4 regions of the Endobacterium panacihumi genome follow, and region 1 is predicted to be linked to each of the others. Evidence: predicted binding sites of a transcription regulator. Region 1 holds the regulator's gene; each other region holds the start of a gene.
What was found. The regulator LexA, encoded in region 1, represses DNA repair genes until DNA is damaged. The targets are predictions, from matches to a motif close to TGTTCNNNNTGTGTTCNG.

Region 1 (4,211 bases):
ATCTTTTTTGTCGGCATGCGCAGCCTGTTTGCTCTTATGCCCGGTTTTGCGCAGGCGTTTCCCGTCAAGAAGCTGGCGGCGGGTGCAGCACTTCTGATGGCGACCGGTTATTACCTGATCTCCGGCTTCGGCGTGTCCGCCGAGCGCGCCTATATCATGATGGCGATCATGCTGGCCGCCGTGTTTTTCGACCGTCCGTCGATCAGCCTGCGCAATGTGGCGCTGGCGGCGCTGGTCGTTCTTGTCGTCTCTCCCTCGGAAATTCTGGGGCCGAGTTTCCAGATGTCCTTTGCCGCCACGGTGGCGCTGGTGGCGGGCTATTCGGCATGGAGCAGGCGCAGGGAGGCGAATAGCGACGATCCGCCATGGCGCCCGGCAGCGCTCAAACCGGTTTTTGCCCTGGGGCATCTGGTCGGTGGCGTCTTCGTCACGTCGCTGATCGGTGGCCTGTCGACGGCCATCTTTTCCATCGACCATTTTCACCGTCTTTCCACCTACGGGCTGGCCGCCAATCTGGCTGCCATGCCGCTCGTTTCGTTCATCGTCATGCCGTTCGGCCTGATTGCAATGCTGGTGATGCCATTTGGGCTGGATGGGCCGTTCTTGAACGTGATGGGCATGGGGCTGGAGGGCGTCATCATCGTCGCCAAAACCGTTGCCGGCTGGGGTGGCGATGTCGGCATCGGCCGCCAACCGACTTGGTTTCTTCCCATCGCAACGGCTGGCTTCCTTATCCTGACCTTGCTGCGCACGCGGCTTTATCTGCTGGGGCTGCCGTTTCTGGCTCTGGCCATTTTTCTCTCATGGCGGGCAGGGCACGATCCGCCGCCGGATTTTCTCGTTTCGGAAGATGGCAGCCTTGCTGCGTTTCTGGCGGATGGTCAGGTCGCCACCAATCGCGTCCGTCCGCCCGGTTTCATCTACTCGCAGTGGCGTCATGCCCTGTCATTGCCCCAGCCAGAGGGGCCGACTTTGCTGGATATTCCGGCACCGGACACGGAGGTGAAGCCTCCCCAGTCCAGTCATGCTTTGACGGCGGCAAACACGAGTGTAGACCTGCCCGGTTCGGACGCTGTGTCCCTGGCTTCTCCCACTATGCAGGAGAAAGGCGCTGCGAAGAAAAATGCGGCAAGTCCAGAAGCGCCAGTTGCTGCCGTAGCAAGGGCAGGCCGAGAGCCGCTCAAACCAGAACAAATCGCCCGAGCCCGGCAGGGCATGCGAAAAGCACTGCAGGAAACCCCTTCGGCAACATTCGCCTGCGCGGCCCGATCATGGTGTGTCGCAAGACCACGCGATGGCCCGACGATCGCGGTTGTGGAAGATGCGCGTTACGCCGGCCCCGCCTGTGATATGGCTCAGGTGGTGATCGCTGCGCGCGCCCGTTTCGATCGCTGCCGATCAGGCGCCCTGATGATCAATGGCGAAGCACTGCGCCGCATGGGGGCTTTGGAAATCCGCTTTAACGGAAAATCCGATCCTCAGGAATGGTCAGTCGTTGTCGCCATGGATGGCTCTGATCGCTCCTGGGAGCGCCACCGCCAGTATGACTGGCGGCGAGGTGTTTTCGATCCGGCATTGCCGGAACCGCTGCAATTCCTGAGCAGCAGATCGCAGATCAGTGGTAACGGCGAATGAGGCCGACCAGCTTGCCCTGAACTTTTACACGTTCCTGCGGGAAGATGCGGGTCTCATAAGCCGGGTTGGCGGCTTCCAGCGCGATCGATGCGCCCTTGCGGCGAAAACGCTTCAGTGTCGCTTCCTCGTCATCCACCAGCGCGACGATGATATCACCCGGCGTGGCGGTGTTGCCGTTGCGGATGATGACCGTGTCGCCATCCAGAATGCCGGCCTCGATCATCGAATCGCCGCGCACTTCCAGCGCATAATGTTCGCCATTGCCGAGCATTTCCGGCGGCACGGCGATTTCATGCGTGGTGTTCTGGATTGCGGAGATCGGCACACCGGCAGCAATCCGGCCCATGACGGGCACGGTGGTGGCCGGAATGCTGTCATTGGCGACCGGTGGCGGGGTGACCGTCTTGACCGGCTGGGTCTTGCCGAGACTGCCTTCGATGACGCTCGGTGAAAACGGTTTGCGCGGCGTCAGGCTGGCATTATAGGCGTCCGGCAGCTTGATGACTTCCAGGGCACGTGCCCGGTTCGGCAGGCGGCGGATGAAGCCGCGTTCCTCAAGTGCCGTGATCAGGCGGTGGATGCCCGATTTGGAAGCCAGGTCCAGCGCATCCTTCATTTCGTCGAACGATGGCGGCACACCGGACTCCTTCATGCGTTCGTGAATGAACAGAAGCAGTTCCTGCTGTTTGCGCGTGAGCATGGCGGGTCCTTGAAGGTGAAACAAATCCAGAACGGACACTATATGTTCCATGTGTGTTCCGCAACTACGAAAATTGGTAGTGCTTGGAACGAAGGCGGCGCATGGTGTGCTTGATCACGGGCTGGGAAAAGTCGATCACTGTTATTCAAGCCTGTTTTGAAGAAGGGCGGCCATGTTCACCATCGACCATCTCGTTTTGCCCACCGCGTCTCTCGATATTGCTCGTCGGCGATTAAGCCGGCTCGGTTTCACGGTTGCGGCCGACGCCACACATCCGTTCGGTACGGGAAATGCCTGTGTTTTCATGAGGGATGGCACCTATCTGGAGCCGTTGGCCGTTGTGGATTCGGAACTCTACGAGAACTCGATTGCAGCCGGTAATGCATTCGTGGCGCAGGATCAGGCGGCGCGCACAGTGATGGGCGAGGAGGGCTTTTCTGCCGTCGCCCTGGCAACGGACAATGCGCGTGCCGACCGTGAGCGGTTTACCCAAGCCGGGATTTCCGGCGGTGATATGCTGGAATTCTCACGGCTAGCGAAGTTGCCGGACGGTTCGGAAAAACTTGCCCGTTTTCATCTGGCTTTTGCGGGGCGCGGGGAAAGTGATTCTTTCGGCGTGTTCACATGTCAGCGGCTTGATCCCTTGCCGGCCGATCGCGCGACACTGGAGCGCCACGAAAACGGTGTTTTCGGTTTGGCGGAGGTCGTGCTGGTGGCGGAAAATGCATTGGCTTCTCACGTCGGGCGTCTGCAGATCGCGATCGATACCGGTTCGGAGCTTGCCGGCGAGCATCATCGCTTTTCCGCGAGAAACGCTGCCGTGCAGGTGCTGTCTGCCGAAACCTTTCGGGCTGAATTTGCGGTCGAGGCTGGTTTCAAGTCATCGCAAACGCTTGGCCTCACCGGCGCCGCCATCGTCTTCCGTGTTCCCGATCTCACCGTGACACGGGCAAAGCTTGCTGCTAATGACGTCGCATTCATGGAAAAGGGCAGCCGTATCATGGTTGCCCCGGCGCCCGGACAGGGTGCCGTATTTGCTTTCGAGGAGTGATCATGGCTGTCAGCGCCAAGGCCGAAGTAACCGTCGGCGAGGGGGCCAAGCAGGTCCTTTTTTCCAACAGCAAGAAACTCTCTCTGATCGCCGGCCCCTGCCAGATGGAAAGCCGCGACCATGCCTTCATGATCGCCGGCACGCTGTCGGAGCTCTGCGAGAAGCTTGGCATCGGTCTCGTCTACAAATCCTCCTTCGACAAGGCGAACCGCACGTCGATTGCCGGCAAGCGCGGCATCGGGCTCGAAACAGCAATGGAAATCTTTGCCGATCTCAAGAAGGAATTCGGCTTTCCGGTCCTGACCGACATTCATACCGAAGAGCAGTGCGCCATCGTTGCTGAAACGGTGGATATCCTGCAGATCCCGGCATTTTTGTCGCGCCAGACCGATCTTCTGGTGGCCGCTGCAAAAACCGGCCGTGCCATCAACGTCAAGAAGGGCCAGTTTCTGGCGCCCTGGGACATGAAGAATGTCCAGGCAAAGTTTACCGAAAGCGGAAACGGCAATGTGCTGCTGTGCGAGCGCGGTGCTTCCTTCGGCTACAACACGCTGGTCTCGGACATGCGCTCATTGCCGATCATGGCATCGCTCGGTTCGCCGGTCATTTTTGACGCCACCCATTCCGTGCAGCAGCCGGGCGGGCAGGGCGGTTCGAGCGGCGGTCAGCGCGAGTTCGTAGAAACGCTTGCGCGTGCAGCCGTGGCTGTCGGTGTGGCAGGTGTCTTTATCGAAACGCATGAGGATCCGGACAATGCGCCGTCGGATGGCCCCAACATGGTGCATCTGAAGGACATGCCGAAACTGCTGGAAAAACTGCTGGCTT
Region 2 (4,211 bases), 460 kb from region 1:
TGTCGTTCTTCCACATGTCGGTATAGCCCGACTCTTCCAGAATCTGCTCGGCCAGCTCGGTATGCGGCATGGTTTCGAGCCGCTCCTGCCAGTTCTTGAAACTCTGGATGACGTCGAACAGCGCCTTGCGCGCCTTCGGCTTCAGCTCGTCCGTTTCGATCATGTCCGAAGCGGCGGCCAGCATCGGAATGTCGCGGGCGCGGGCATAGTCATGCAGATTGCGGATGGTGGTGTCGCCAAGGCCGCGTTTCGGCGTGTTGACGATACGCTCGAAGGCAAGATCGTCTGCCGGCTGGCAGACGAGGCGGAAATAGGCCATCGCATCGCGCACTTCGAGACGCTCGTAGAAGCGCGGACCGCCGATGACGCGGTAATTGAGGCCAAGCGTGACAAAACGGTCTTCGAATTCGCGCATCTGGAACGAGGCGCGAACGAGGATCGCCATGTCGTTCAGCGCATGTTTCTTGCCGTCCGTGCTGTCGCCACGCTGCAGCCGCTCGATTTCCTCGCCGACGGCGCGGGCTTCTTCTTCCGAATCCCAGGCGGCATGCACCTGAACCTTCTGGTCGTCGGGATCGCTGCGGTCGGTGAACAGGGTTTTGCCGAGCCGCCCTTCATTGTGGGCTATCAGATGACCGGCAGCGCCGAGAATATGCTCGGTGGAACGATAATTACGCTCCAGCTTGATCACCTTGGCGCCCAAAAAGTCCTTTTCGAAGCGGAGGATGTTGTCCACCTCGGCACCGCGCCAGCCATAGATCGACTGGTCGTCATCACCAACGCAGCAGACATTTTGCGGCACGCCCTTGGGGCGCTGAGCGAGAAGACGCAGCCACATATATTGGGCGGTGTTGGTGTCCTGATACTCATCGACGAGAATGTAACGAAAGCGCTCGTGATACTCTTTCAGCAGATCCGGCGCCTTGCGGAACAACGCGATCGGATGCAGCAGCAGATCGCCGAAATCGCAGGCGTTGAGCGTGCGCAGGCGCGCCTGATAGGCAGCGTAAAGCTCGCGGCCCTTGCCGTTGGCGAAGGCGCGGGCATCGCCTTCCGGAATGTCCGGCGGCAGCAGCCCCTTGTTTTTCCAGCCGTCGATCATGCCGGCGAACTGTTTTGCCGGCCAGCGCTTGTCGTCCAGACCTTCGGCCTGAATCAGCTGCTTGATCAACCGCACCACGTCGTCGGTGTCCAGAATGGTGAAGTCGGAGCGCAGGCCCACCAGCTCCGCATGACGGCGCAGCAGTTTCACGCCGATCGAGTGAAAGGTGCCGAGCCACGGCATGCCCTCGACAGCGCCGCCGACGAGAACGCCGATGCGCTCCTTCATCTCGCGCGCTGCCTTGTTGGTAAAGGTCACGGCAAGGATCTGGCTCGGCCATGCCTTTCCGGTCTCAAGAATATGGGCGATGCGGGTGGTCAGCACACGGGTTTTGCCGGTACCGGCGCCGGCGAGAACGAGAACCGGGCCATCGGTCGTTTCCACAGCCTCGCGCTGTTCCGGGTTGAGGCCGGAGAGGTAGTCGAGGCTCGGTCGGTTCTGGTCGCGCGCCGCCATGGCGCGGGCGGCAATGCCGAGCCCACCGCCAGCCGGAGGTGCTGCCTGACCGGCGGCCGGTACAGGGGCGTTGCTGCCGCGGCTCTGCGGGCGGCGGGGTTCCGGCTCTTCGTCGAAGAACGGGATATCGTCGAAACTGTTACTCATGGGGCCAATGTAGTGATTCGGAACCGAAAGGCCAGAAAAGATGTTCTGGTTTCATTCCATTTGCACATGTCGCCTGTGGACTTTTTCGGGAGCCGCCACAGTAAAGGCGGAAACAGGCAGCCTGATGGCAGGCAACATGCACAGCAAATGATCGCATCTGAACAAAGCTTCAGCATCTGACATATGCGTGAAATTACGCGAGGTTACAAATCGGTAAGGTACCCCGCCAAGCATTGCGTAAACAGGCTGAAACGGAGATACTTCACCCACTCAAGTTGAATGCCGGAGAAATGCATGCGGATCGGAAACCAGCTCCTGACCTCGGTGGCAGTGTTGCTTGCGGGCCTCTGTCTGTGGGTCTGGCTGTCGGCAGATGCCGGCCGCACACTGGTGTCCATGGGGGTTCCTGAAAGCGTGGTCGCGGCGATCAATCCGGCAGCGACCGAGCCGGTCTCGGCCGAAGCGTCCTCCGGAGGTGCCACGGCGGCTGCAACAGCGCGTGCCGGTGGCGGTGGTCAGCAGGCGGTTCTTGTCGCCACCCGCCCGGTCGGCAAGGGCATCGTCAACGACCAGCTGTCGGCCATCGGTAGCGGCGAGGCCATCCAGTCGGTCATCGTCATGCCGCAGGCAGCCGGCACGATCAACGAAATCCATGTGAAATCCGGCGACGTCGTCAAGAAGGGGCAGGTTCTCGCCCAGCTCGACGACGACGAGCAGATCATCCTGCGCGATCAGGCAAAAGTCCTGCTGCGCAGCGCCACCGAAAAGGCCGAGAGCTATTCGGCGGTAAAAAGCTTCTCCCGTCTCGATGTTCTCGATGCGCAGATCGCCAAGGAAACAGCGCAACTGGCGCTGACAAACGCCGAACTGGCCTTGAAGCGCCGCTCCGTCGTCGCCCCCATTGATGGCATTGTCGGCATCGTCGTGGTCAATATCGGCGACAACGTCACCACATCCAGCAATGTCGTGCAGGTCGATAACCGCCAGCAGCTGCTGGTGGATTTCTGGGCGCCGGAACGGTTCGCCGTGCAGGTCAATGTCGGCATGCCGGTTCAGGCGACCTCGGCTTCGCGTCCGGGCCGCGTCTTCGAAGGTTCGGTCGAGGCGGTCGACAACCGTGTCGATCCGGCCAGCCGCACCATTCGTATTCGCGCCAAGGTCGAAAACGAGGAAGACCTTTTGCGCGCCGGCATGTCCTTTGGCGTCACCATGCGTTTTCCGGGCGAGACCTATGCCACGGTCGATCCGCTTGCCGTGCAGTGGGACAGCAAGGGTTCCTTCGTCTGGCAGATCGTCGACAAAAAGTCGGTGAAAGCCCGCGTGCGCATCATCCAGCGCAATCCCGACGCCATTCTCGTCGCGGGTGATATCAAGGAAGGCGATCTCGTCGCCACCGAAGGCCTGCAGCGTGTTCGCGAAAACGGCACTGTCCGCATTGCCGGTGAAAAGCCGCCGGAGGTCGCCAGCCGATGAGCGTGAGTGACGAAACGGAAAACAGGTCCGGCCAGGACAAAAGCGCCGACAGCCAGAAAACCTTCACCGCACTCTTCGTGCGTCGCCCGGTTCTGGCCGCGGTCCTGAACACGCTGCTGGTTGTTGCCGGTCTCGCGGCACTCGTCGGCATCGAAGTGCGTGAACTGCCGGATGTCGATCAGCCGGTCATCAGCGTGCGCACCACCTATGACGGCGCGTCCGCCCAGACGATGGACCAGGAAGTCACCGACGTCATCGAGGGTGCTGTCGCCCGCGTCAGCGGTCTGAAAACTATCTCGTCGATTTCCGATTTCGGTCAAAGCCGCGTCACGCTGGAATTCAGCGATACGGCCGACCTTGCCGTCGCCGCCAACGATGTGCGCGATGCGCTCGGCCGCGTCACCAATCAGCTGCCGGAGGATGCCGACGAACCGCGCATCATCAAGGCCGACAGTGACAGCCAGCCGATCATGCGCCTTGCCGTCACCTCCACGACGCTGTCGATGGAAGATCTGACGCTCCTGGTCGAAAACGAGATTTCCGACCGTCTGGCCGCCGTCGATGGTGTCGCCGATGTCGAACTTTACGGCGATCAGGAAAAGGTTTTTCGCGTCGATGTCGATCAGGAAGCACTTGCCGGCCGTGGTCTGACGATCGCCGATCTCTCCAACGCGCTGTCCACCGCTGCCCTTGACGTGCCGGCGGGTTCGCTCGAATCCTCCACGCAGGATATCATCGTCCGCGCCACAGCCAATCTCACCAAGCCGGAGGATTTTGAAAACGTCCTGATCGGCGACAATGTCCGCATCCGCGACGTGGCGACTGTGATGCTCGGCCCTGACGATGGCACCACGGCGCTCCGCTCTAACAGCGTGCCCGGTGTCGGTCTCGGCGTGCTGCGTCAGGCGCAATCGAACACGCTCAGCATTTCCGAAGGCGTCAAGAAGGCCGTCGCTGCCCTGCAGCCCAACCTGCCGGAAGGCACGCGCATCGCCATTACCAGCGATGATGCCGTGTTCATCGAGGGCGCACT
Region 3 (4,211 bases), on a different contig from region 1:
AGGATACCTATCATCCCTTCGGAATAGGTGATGACGTCATCCCAGTGCAGGATGCAGTTGTTCTTGCCACCGCGCGATTTGCCGAGCGTGATCAGCCGGGTCAGCCGGGAATAGGCGGCCCGGTCGATCGGATAGACCAGTATGGACATGCCGTCGGCAAGGTCGAGACGACAGCCGACGACCAGACGCAGTCCCGTGCCACGCGAGGCCTCAAGCGCACGGATGATACCGGCCAGCGAGTTACGATCGACGACGCCGACGGCATCGATGCCAAGCGCCGCAGCGGTTTCGAACAGTTCCTGCGCCGAGCTCGCCCCGCGCAGGAAGGAAAAATGCGTCGTCACCTGCAGCTCGGCATATCTCCTCATGCGAAAATCCCGTGGCAGAACCACCGGTGGCTGCCGGTTTCGGGATCGACGCCATCGCCGGAGCGAAACACCCACAGCCGTTCGCCGCTCTCGTCCTCGATAACAAAATAATCGCGCACCGCCTCCATTTCGCTGTCGCGTTGCCACCACTCTCCAAAGATCCGCTCGGGGCCATCGGCGCGCTTGACCTTGCGGCGTTTGCCGCGCCAGGTGATCGAGGCAGGCGGATAGTCGGGCATCAGTGCGATGGCAGTGATCAGTTCCGGCCGCGGCAGTAACCGCACAGGCCTGCGCCAGTGTCCGACCCATGCGATTGCGATCGGATCGGCAACAGCGCTGATGCGCTGGACGGAACGCTCGGGAACGTCGGACGCCATTGGCGCAAGACGATAGACCTTGTGGCCGCGGTTCCCATAGATGTCGATCAGCGGCGAAACATCGGTGACCTCCTCCTCCACCAGCGAGGACGATTTCTGCGTCTCTTCAAGCGGCTCGGCGATCACAGCAACCAGGGTCAGTTTCTCGATGCCAAAGCCCGGCTCGATCTTTTCGGTCCGATCACGAAACAGCTTGGTCAACCAGGCGACGTCCCGGGCCGGCTTGACCGTGCCGGCACGGATCGCCTGCCGTGTGCCATCGACCTTGTCGACGATCAGATCGGCACGGCGCACGCCCAGGCCTTGTCTCTGAAGCTCCTGGATCAGTTGGACGATCAGCCGGCCGACATATTTGTTGATGGTCTCGGCAGCACCGATCGGCTCGGCGAACGAGCGGGCAACCTCGATCAGTTCGGCTGTGCGGATCGGCTCGATCGGCTCAGCCGCCCGCCCAAACATCTGATCGAGACGGCGGCCGATTTCCGGACCGAACCGCAGATTCAAGGGCGCGCGTGCCGTGTTGGCAAGCTCGCCGATGGTTTGAAAACCGAGGGTCCGCAAATCACCAATGATCTTGGGTGGGAGACGCAGTAGCGAAATCGGCAGTTTCTCGACAGCGCGGACGGTCTGACCGATCGGTACGATGACAGTTTCACGGCTGATGGCGCGGGCGCAGGCATGTGCCGCACCCCAGGTATCGGCGACGGCGACCCGGGCCGTCAGCTTTCTTGCCAGGAACTGATTAGCGATCTTGCTCACCATCGGTAGTTCGCCACCCTGCAGATGGTCGGCGCCTTCGGTATCCATGACAATCCCATCAACACCATCGACGGCAACGATCGGGGAATAGAGCGTCAGTGCCCAAAGCGTGATCCGCTCCAGCGCCGCGGCGTCCGTCTTGAGGTCTGCGTCCACCAGCATCAGCCCGCGAAACAGCGCCTGTGCTTTCGCAGCCGGCATGCCGACGCGCACGCCTGCTTTCCTTGCAGCCGCATCGGCGGCCGACACCCAGCGTTTCGAGCCGCTTTTGGCGATCACGGCGATGGCCTGTTCAGGCGGAATGGACGGATCGTCCCGGCGAATGCGATCGGTCGGCAGATCCGGTAGATAAATCGAGACGACCCTTGTCATCACACGCCCTCACGAGAAACTCAGCACACTCACCCGCTTTCACGCGCATCAACTCCACAAACCATCTTGGTCGCCCCACCCCCGGAACCGGCAAATCCTCCGATGGCATGACGCTCACCCGCCACCGTGTAGTCGAGGCCGTCGGTTGCCCAAAGTCATTGGCTTCCGTCTGCCGCCGCCAACGGCGAACGGCGAGCGCCATCGTCCCAGTGCGCTCGGCGGCCAGCTGAAGCCGGCGCGAACCGACCATTGGCAGGCGGACAAGTTCGCCGACGACCGCACCAAGACCGCCGAAGGAGAGCCCCTCCTCCATGTTGGCCAGCACATCGTCGTCCTTGTCGGACTCGACAAAAATCACCCGATCGGAATGCAGACCAACCTGTGCCAATGCCGGGAAAAACAGATCCGGTCGCGTCAGACACCAGACGATCGGTCCTTTCGTTCTGGCTGCGATGCCCGCTGCAAAGAGCGCGGCGGCCGCACCATCGACCGTACCCGATCCGCCTCCGGCAAACTCATGCAGGGCGCCATGGGCAAGACCACCGCCGGGTAGAGCCGCATCCATCTCAGGCACGCCGAATGCCAGACAGCCGGCTTTCTTCACCGTGCTGGTTTCGAGTGAGGCAATCCGCTCGCGCAGATCGGAGATCAAATCTGAAACACCCTCTGACGTCCTTGGGGCGCGCGCAGCAGTCATCGTTCACGGCTCCCCTCAGGAACGTGTTGGCAGAGCTTCGGGCCAGCATCATGCTGGACAAAATGCGGATGTTCTGTTTCTGTTCCGATGCCTGCGAAGAGTCAAGCAACCAGAAGGTTGGGAATATTATCCTGAACCTATGCTAAGCCAGGAAGATCAATGAGATTCAGCCACATAGGCTGTGAGGAATTATTTTAGCGATTAATTATCGAATTTCTTGGAGTGAGGAAGGCAACGAATGAGCACATGGCTTCAGCTAACAGTGAGCCCGACGTCCTCAGTTTTTGAAGAACTCACTGTTCGCTTCTAACTGAGCAGAGAAAGCATCCTTCTCTTCGTCTCCGGTGCCATCAACAAAACCAACTGCTTTTCTTGGCGTGACTGTCCAATGCCATTTTGCCGCTGTGTTACCTTTCAATCCCTCCGGCCAGACTTTAGCGACCTCGTTTCCTTCGTGGAACCCGAGCCGCTCATTTGTATCTGGGGGCTGAAGCCAACGGAGCGATTTATCTGGCAAATACTGAGCCTTAATGCTTTTTCCAGTCACGGTAGACAGCAGTAATGCAGAGAAGATTGATGTCGCGCAACTTGATTATAGCCTAATCACGACATTGCGCTCTGAAACCACGCCGAGCCGCGTGGTCACCCCAACTTCATTGGACAAGTCGGGAATACAGCTTACGATCCATCGCTGGAGGAACCGTGTCATGATTATTCCGCGAAAACTTGTTGTGCCAGATGCAGAGATGGACGCACTTCGGCATAAACTCGGTACTTATGCTATTCGCTATCATCTCTCAGGCCCTATGAAGGAACGGCTCGTCGACCAAACATTCATGGAACTCGCCAACGAACCTGACATTCTGCTCGACAAGCCGATCGAGCAGGCGATCGCAGAAACGATGCACCGGGTATTTATGGGCGGTAAAGCTGCGCAATAATCACCTATTCACCACAACCTTCTGCATGCCTTGAAAACCTTCAGCACCCTCATAGTTTTCACGCCAGGATGGGGGAATGAAGAGTGACGATAACCGCACGAAACGAAGCGTCGCCTTGTTTGCCTCATGCAGGTGAGGCTATGACTTTCCCTGCTGCGCAGTTATTGCACGTTGGACAGCTGAAGGCCTTTCCGCTGCGATGCGTGGCCATTCCCGTTTCGAAAACCCCTATCGCTTCCACAGTCAAGCCACCCAACACGACGCGTGGATCGACGGCTTCCAGAGCTTCCAGCTATAGTCTCATGGTCAAATTGACACCCATAACCTGATCCAGATTACTGCTGCCGCCACTGCGTTTAGCGGCATGGTTGCCGCGTCGGACTTGAACTCGAAGCCTCTTGGGACCGTCACTCCCATTGCCGGGCCCACGTTCTCAGCTCGCCTTTCGCCTTCTCCGGCCAGGCCTTCACATTCGGATGGACGATAATTCTCTTGCCCTCGGGTTTCCATGCAGCGAACACCTCCACGATCCTGCCTGGACAGGAAGAGAAGTCCTGCTTCTTCATCGCAATTATGTGGTCTGCAAGCCGATCAAACGAAATCATCACCTTTGAACTCGCCGCTACCCACACCGGTCATGAGTTCCTGGAATCGGCAGAGTTGGGACCGGGTTCAAGGAGGCCGAGGCCACCAAGCT
Region 4 (4,211 bases), on a different contig from region 1:
ATGTTCACGTGACGAACCGCAGCCAAAATTGTCACCGGCAACGATGATCTTGGCATTCTGATAGGCTGGCTTGTTGAGAACGAAATCGGCGTTCGGGCTGCCGTCCTCGTTATAGCGGGCTTCCGCGAAAAGTCCCTTGCCGAGACCGGTGCGCTTGATCGTCTTCAGATAATCCTTCGGAATGATCATGTCGGTGTCAATATTGACGACCGGAAGCGGAGCGGCAACGCCGGTGAGGGTGGTAAACTTTTCCATGGCAAACCTTCAGGTGGTCTTCTCAAACAGAAGATCATGCCAATAGAGCAAAATCGCCCGGATTTGAAGGTCGATTCACGTTTAACCGGTACGGTACCCGCCGGTACGATCGATCTTAAAGATCGATGATCGTTCCTCGGCCGTCGTTCCAGACGCGCATGTTTTCCTGTTTGGCATTCTTGGCGCGCACCGGGACGGGTTTAAGTCGGGCCGAAAGCAGGCGGATGCCGGTAAAGATGGCTAGCATACCGGCAAAGGCGACCGTTAGAGAAGCGGTGAGGACAGCCACAAATGCAATGACGGCGATGCCGGACAGAGCAAAAAAGAAGGCGCGGATGTTCTGCATGATTGTTAAATCCCTTTCGATACAGGCAATGTGGGCCTTTCCCGTTCCGCTTGCAAGAGGGATAGTGACCTGGACGCGATCAAGGCGCGATCACGATATTGCGCGTGCGTTCAAAGCTTGGCACAAAGCGGCATGCCTGATTTTTCAGAAACTGCTCGACTGCGCCGATCCGTTCTCAGTGTTCCTGCCATCAACCGGCGGGCCCTGGACAAGACCCATATGCTCGATTGTGATGCGGTGATCTTTGATCTGGAAGACTCGGTTGCTCCTGAAAAGAAAGCCGAAGCGCGGAACAATCTTCGCCGCTTTTTTGCTGAAACACCTTTGAACGGCAAGGAAACGATCATCCGCATCAACGCGCTTGCGTCCGATTTTGGTGCGGAAGATATCGAGCTTGTCCGTGATGTCATGCCGAATGCGGTTGCCCTGCCGAAGGTCGATGACATCTCTGTCATAACGGATATCGAAGCGCGGTTGGCGCAATCATCACCACACTTGCGCATCTGGGCGATGATGGAGACCGCACGCGGCATTGCCAATGCGGTCGAGATTGCGCGGGCGGCCCATGACAGCGGAACCAGACTCGATTGTTTCGTGATCGGCCTCAACGACCTGCGTAAGGATACCGGTGTGCCGGCTCGGCCCGGGCGGACCTATCTCATGCCATGGATGATGCAGGTGGTGCTGGCGGCCCGCGCCTATGGCTTGGATGTGATCGACAGCGTTTTTAACGACTTTCGGGAGTCTGCTGCTTATGAGGCAGAATGCGAACAGGGACGGGATATGGGGTTTGATGGCAAGATGCTGATCCATCCGGTCCAGATCGAAGCCGCCAACCATGCCTTTGGTCCTTCACCTGAAGCGGTGAAGGAAGCGCGGGCAATCATTGCCGCCTTTGCTCTGCCGGAAACCAAAGATCTCAATGTCATTACCATGGATGGCCGCATGGTCGAACGCCTGCATCTGGTGCAGGCGGAAAAACTGGTCGCAAAAGCAAACCGCATGGCAGAACGAAGGACACGCGCATGAAACTTTACCGTCTTCTCACCGGGCCGGATGACGCCGCATTTTGTCACAAGGTGACACTGGCGCTGAACAAGGGCTGGGAACTGGCAGGCTCGCCGGCCTACGCGTTCAACGCTAAAACGGGCGAAATGCAGTGCGCGCAGCCTGTGACCAAGACTGTCGAGGGCAAGGATTACCATCCCGACATGAAACTCGGCGAGCAGTAACATTCATCGTTCTGCAGCGGCGGCGGCATCTGCACTTTCTTCAATGCGCTCCATGTCGTCGTCGCTGAGGCCAAAATGATGGCCGATTTCATGGATCAGCACGTGGGTGATGATGTCGCCCAGCGTTTCCTCGTTTTCGGCCCAATAATCCAGGATCGGGCGACGATAGAGCCTGATCCGGTTCGGCAGTTCACCGGTCTCAACGGTAAAGCGCTCGGAAAGGCCGCGGCCCTCGAACAGGCCGAGCAGGTCGAAAGGGGTTTCCAGTGCCATGTCTTCGAAAACGTCGTCATCGGGAAAATCCTCGATCTCGATCGTCAGATTGGCTGTGAGGGCTCTGAATTCTGCGGGCAAGAGACCATAGGCTTCGATCGCGAGCGATTCAAAGGCACTGATGGTAGGCGCATGGCGATCACGCCAATCGTCTGTCTGGTCGATACGGGCCATGGGTACTCCTTATGGCCATGCATATATGCTTTTTGAGAAAATTTTTCGAGTGCGGATTCAATGGTCCGTACCATCCTGAATGGGAATCATTTCACATTGCTGTTGACTCCTCAAGCCAGCTCTGGAATCCATAAGAACATAAAGTGAACATATCCGAATGGAGCGACGTCATGGCTGGGAAAGCTGTGGCGCAGGAGACAGTTTTTGCCCTGCGTGAAACCATTGCCCGCATGGAAGGCAAAGATATCCGGGCATTCGATGGATCGGGTGACAGGGCTAAGCAGATAGCTGCCGTGCAGGACAAGCGCGAGCGGCTTTCCTTTGGCATTGATGTTCTCGACCAGGCGCTGGAGGGCGGTCTGCCATTGGATGGGCTGGCCGAAATCCGCACCAGCGCTATGAAGGATGCCGGTGCTGCCAGCGGTTTTGCCCTGGCGGTTTCGGCATTGCTGCAGAACCAGGGGGAAGGGCCGGGGCAATCGATGACGTGCGGATTGCCAATTCTCTGGATTGCCGACCGCCTCGCAGTTTTGGAGACCGGAATGCCCTATGCGTTAGGGCTTCTGGATTTCGGCATAAAACCGGAAACCTTTTTGCATGCCCGGCCACGCAGGCTGGAAGATGCGCTTTGGCTTGCAGAAGCGGCGGCGGCAAGCGGCGCTTTTGCAATAACGGTCCTGGAAGTCTGCGGCAATCTCAAGCATTTCGGCCTCACCGAAAGTCGACGGTTGAGTCTCCGTGCCAAGGCATCAGGTCGGCCTTTGTTCGTCCTTCGACAAGCTGGAGAGGAGGAGGCGAGCAGCGCCGATTTCCGCTTTCTGGTCGAAACTGCGCCGGCAGCAAACCGGTATCTCGCTGATGGAACCATGCTTGGCGGCAGCATCGGGCATTCCGTCTTTCGTCTCACCCTCGAACGGAGCCGCAACCCGGCTCCATTTTCCTTACTCCTGGAATGGAATTCCGATGACCGCCGCCTCTCAACCGCTCACGCGCCAGCCAAATCTGTCTTTGCAGTCCGGCACCCAACGTATTCTGGCCCTGACTTTCCCAAAACTGTCGATCGATCGGGTGCTGCGGCGAAAGTGGGGGCAAGACTTGCGTTCGACCGGGCGTCCTGAAGCCGGGCCTATCGTTTGTGTCGCGCATGTCGACAACACATTGAGGCTTGTTGCCTGTAATGATGAAGCGGCCCGGTTAGGTCTTCGGCTTGGGCAAGGCTTGGCGGAAGCGCGTGCCATCTGCCCCGGCGTGATCGTTGTCGATGAAGATCAGGCCGCCGACCATCGGCTGCTTGAGGGGATTGCTGATTGGTGCGATCGCTACACACCGCTGGTGGCGCTGGAAGGAAAAAACGGTCTTTTTCTCGACATCACCGGCTGCGCCCATCTCGTGGGCGGTGAGGCGGCTTTGTTGGAAGATATTCTCAAACGCCTGACCCAGATGGGGTTGGAGGTACGTGGTGCGGTCTCTTCCTCTCCCGGCCTATCATGGGCAATCTGCCATTATGGCGGTAATCACATTGTCAGCGATGAAAACGCTGAAGAAATGCTGGCACCGCTGCCGGTGGCAGCGTTAAGGCTCGATCAGAACACGGTTTCGGCTCTCCAAAAGCTGGGGCTGAAGCGGGTTGCTGACCTCATTCGCACACCGCGCGCACCGCTCGCCCGCCGGTTTGGCGCAGCAGTCCTGTTGCGGCTCGATCAGGCAAAGGGTGAGAACGATGAACCGATCTCACCGCGTCGCCCCATTGCCAGCTTGTCGGCAGAACGCCGTCTTGCCGATCCTATCCAGTCGGAAGAGGACATTGTTTTCGTAACACGGCAGATCGCCCAATGCCTTCTGTCCAGGCTTGAAGCGCGTGGTGCCGGCGGGCGGTTGTTTGAACTGGTGTTGTTTCGCATCGATGGGCAGGTCTCGCGGATTTCGGCCGG

Region 2: the regulator LexA is predicted to act here: its motif matches at 1,747-1,764, upstream of ACRQ1B_RS05245 (ATP-dependent helicase).
Region 3: the regulator LexA is predicted to act here: its motif matches at 2,643-2,660, upstream of ACRQ1B_RS16355 (ImuA family protein).
Region 4: the regulator LexA is predicted to act here: its motif matches at 2,413-2,430, upstream of ACRQ1B_RS26615 (ImuA family protein).

The regions. Positions count from the first base shown of each region.
Region 1 is NZ_JBOZRA010000001.1:1,513,915-1,518,125, reverse strand. Features, by position in the region: gene ACRQ1B_RS07520 (ComEC/Rec2 family competence protein) at 1-1,635, shown strand, start outside; gene lexA (transcriptional repressor LexA) at 1,616-2,335, opposite strand; gene ACRQ1B_RS07510 (VOC family protein) at 2,508-3,386, shown strand; gene kdsA (3-deoxy-8-phosphooctulonate synthase) at 3,389-4,211, shown strand, end outside.
Region 2 is NZ_JBOZRA010000001.1:1,058,270-1,062,480, forward strand. Features, by position in the region: gene ACRQ1B_RS05245 (ATP-dependent helicase) at 1-1,705, opposite strand, end outside; gene ACRQ1B_RS05250 (efflux RND transporter periplasmic adaptor subunit) at 2,000-3,178, shown strand; gene ACRQ1B_RS05255 (efflux RND transporter permease subunit) at 3,175-4,211, shown strand, end outside.
Region 3 is NZ_JBOZRA010000003.1:202,234-206,444, reverse strand. Features, by position in the region: gene ACRQ1B_RS16365 (error-prone DNA polymerase) at 1-368, opposite strand, end outside; gene ACRQ1B_RS16360 (Y-family DNA polymerase) at 365-1,876, opposite strand; gene ACRQ1B_RS16355 (ImuA family protein) at 1,797-2,573, opposite strand; gene ACRQ1B_RS16350 (hypothetical protein) at 2,851-2,991, opposite strand; gene ACRQ1B_RS16345 (hypothetical protein) at 3,104-3,514, shown strand; partial or broken gene ACRQ1B_RS16340 (ATP dependent DNA ligase) at 4,165-4,211, shown strand, end outside.
Region 4 is NZ_JBOZRA010000009.1:108,716-112,926, reverse strand. Features, by position in the region: gene leuD (3-isopropylmalate dehydratase small subunit) at 1-255, opposite strand, end outside; gene ACRQ1B_RS26635 (hypothetical protein) at 371-601, opposite strand; gene ACRQ1B_RS26630 (HpcH/HpaI aldolase/citrate lyase family protein) at 734-1,630, shown strand; gene ACRQ1B_RS26625 (DUF1737 domain-containing protein) at 1,627-1,833, shown strand; gene ACRQ1B_RS26620 (metallopeptidase family protein) at 1,837-2,280, opposite strand; gene ACRQ1B_RS26615 (ImuA family protein) at 2,451-3,398, shown strand; gene ACRQ1B_RS26610 (Y-family DNA polymerase) at 3,349-4,211, shown strand, end outside.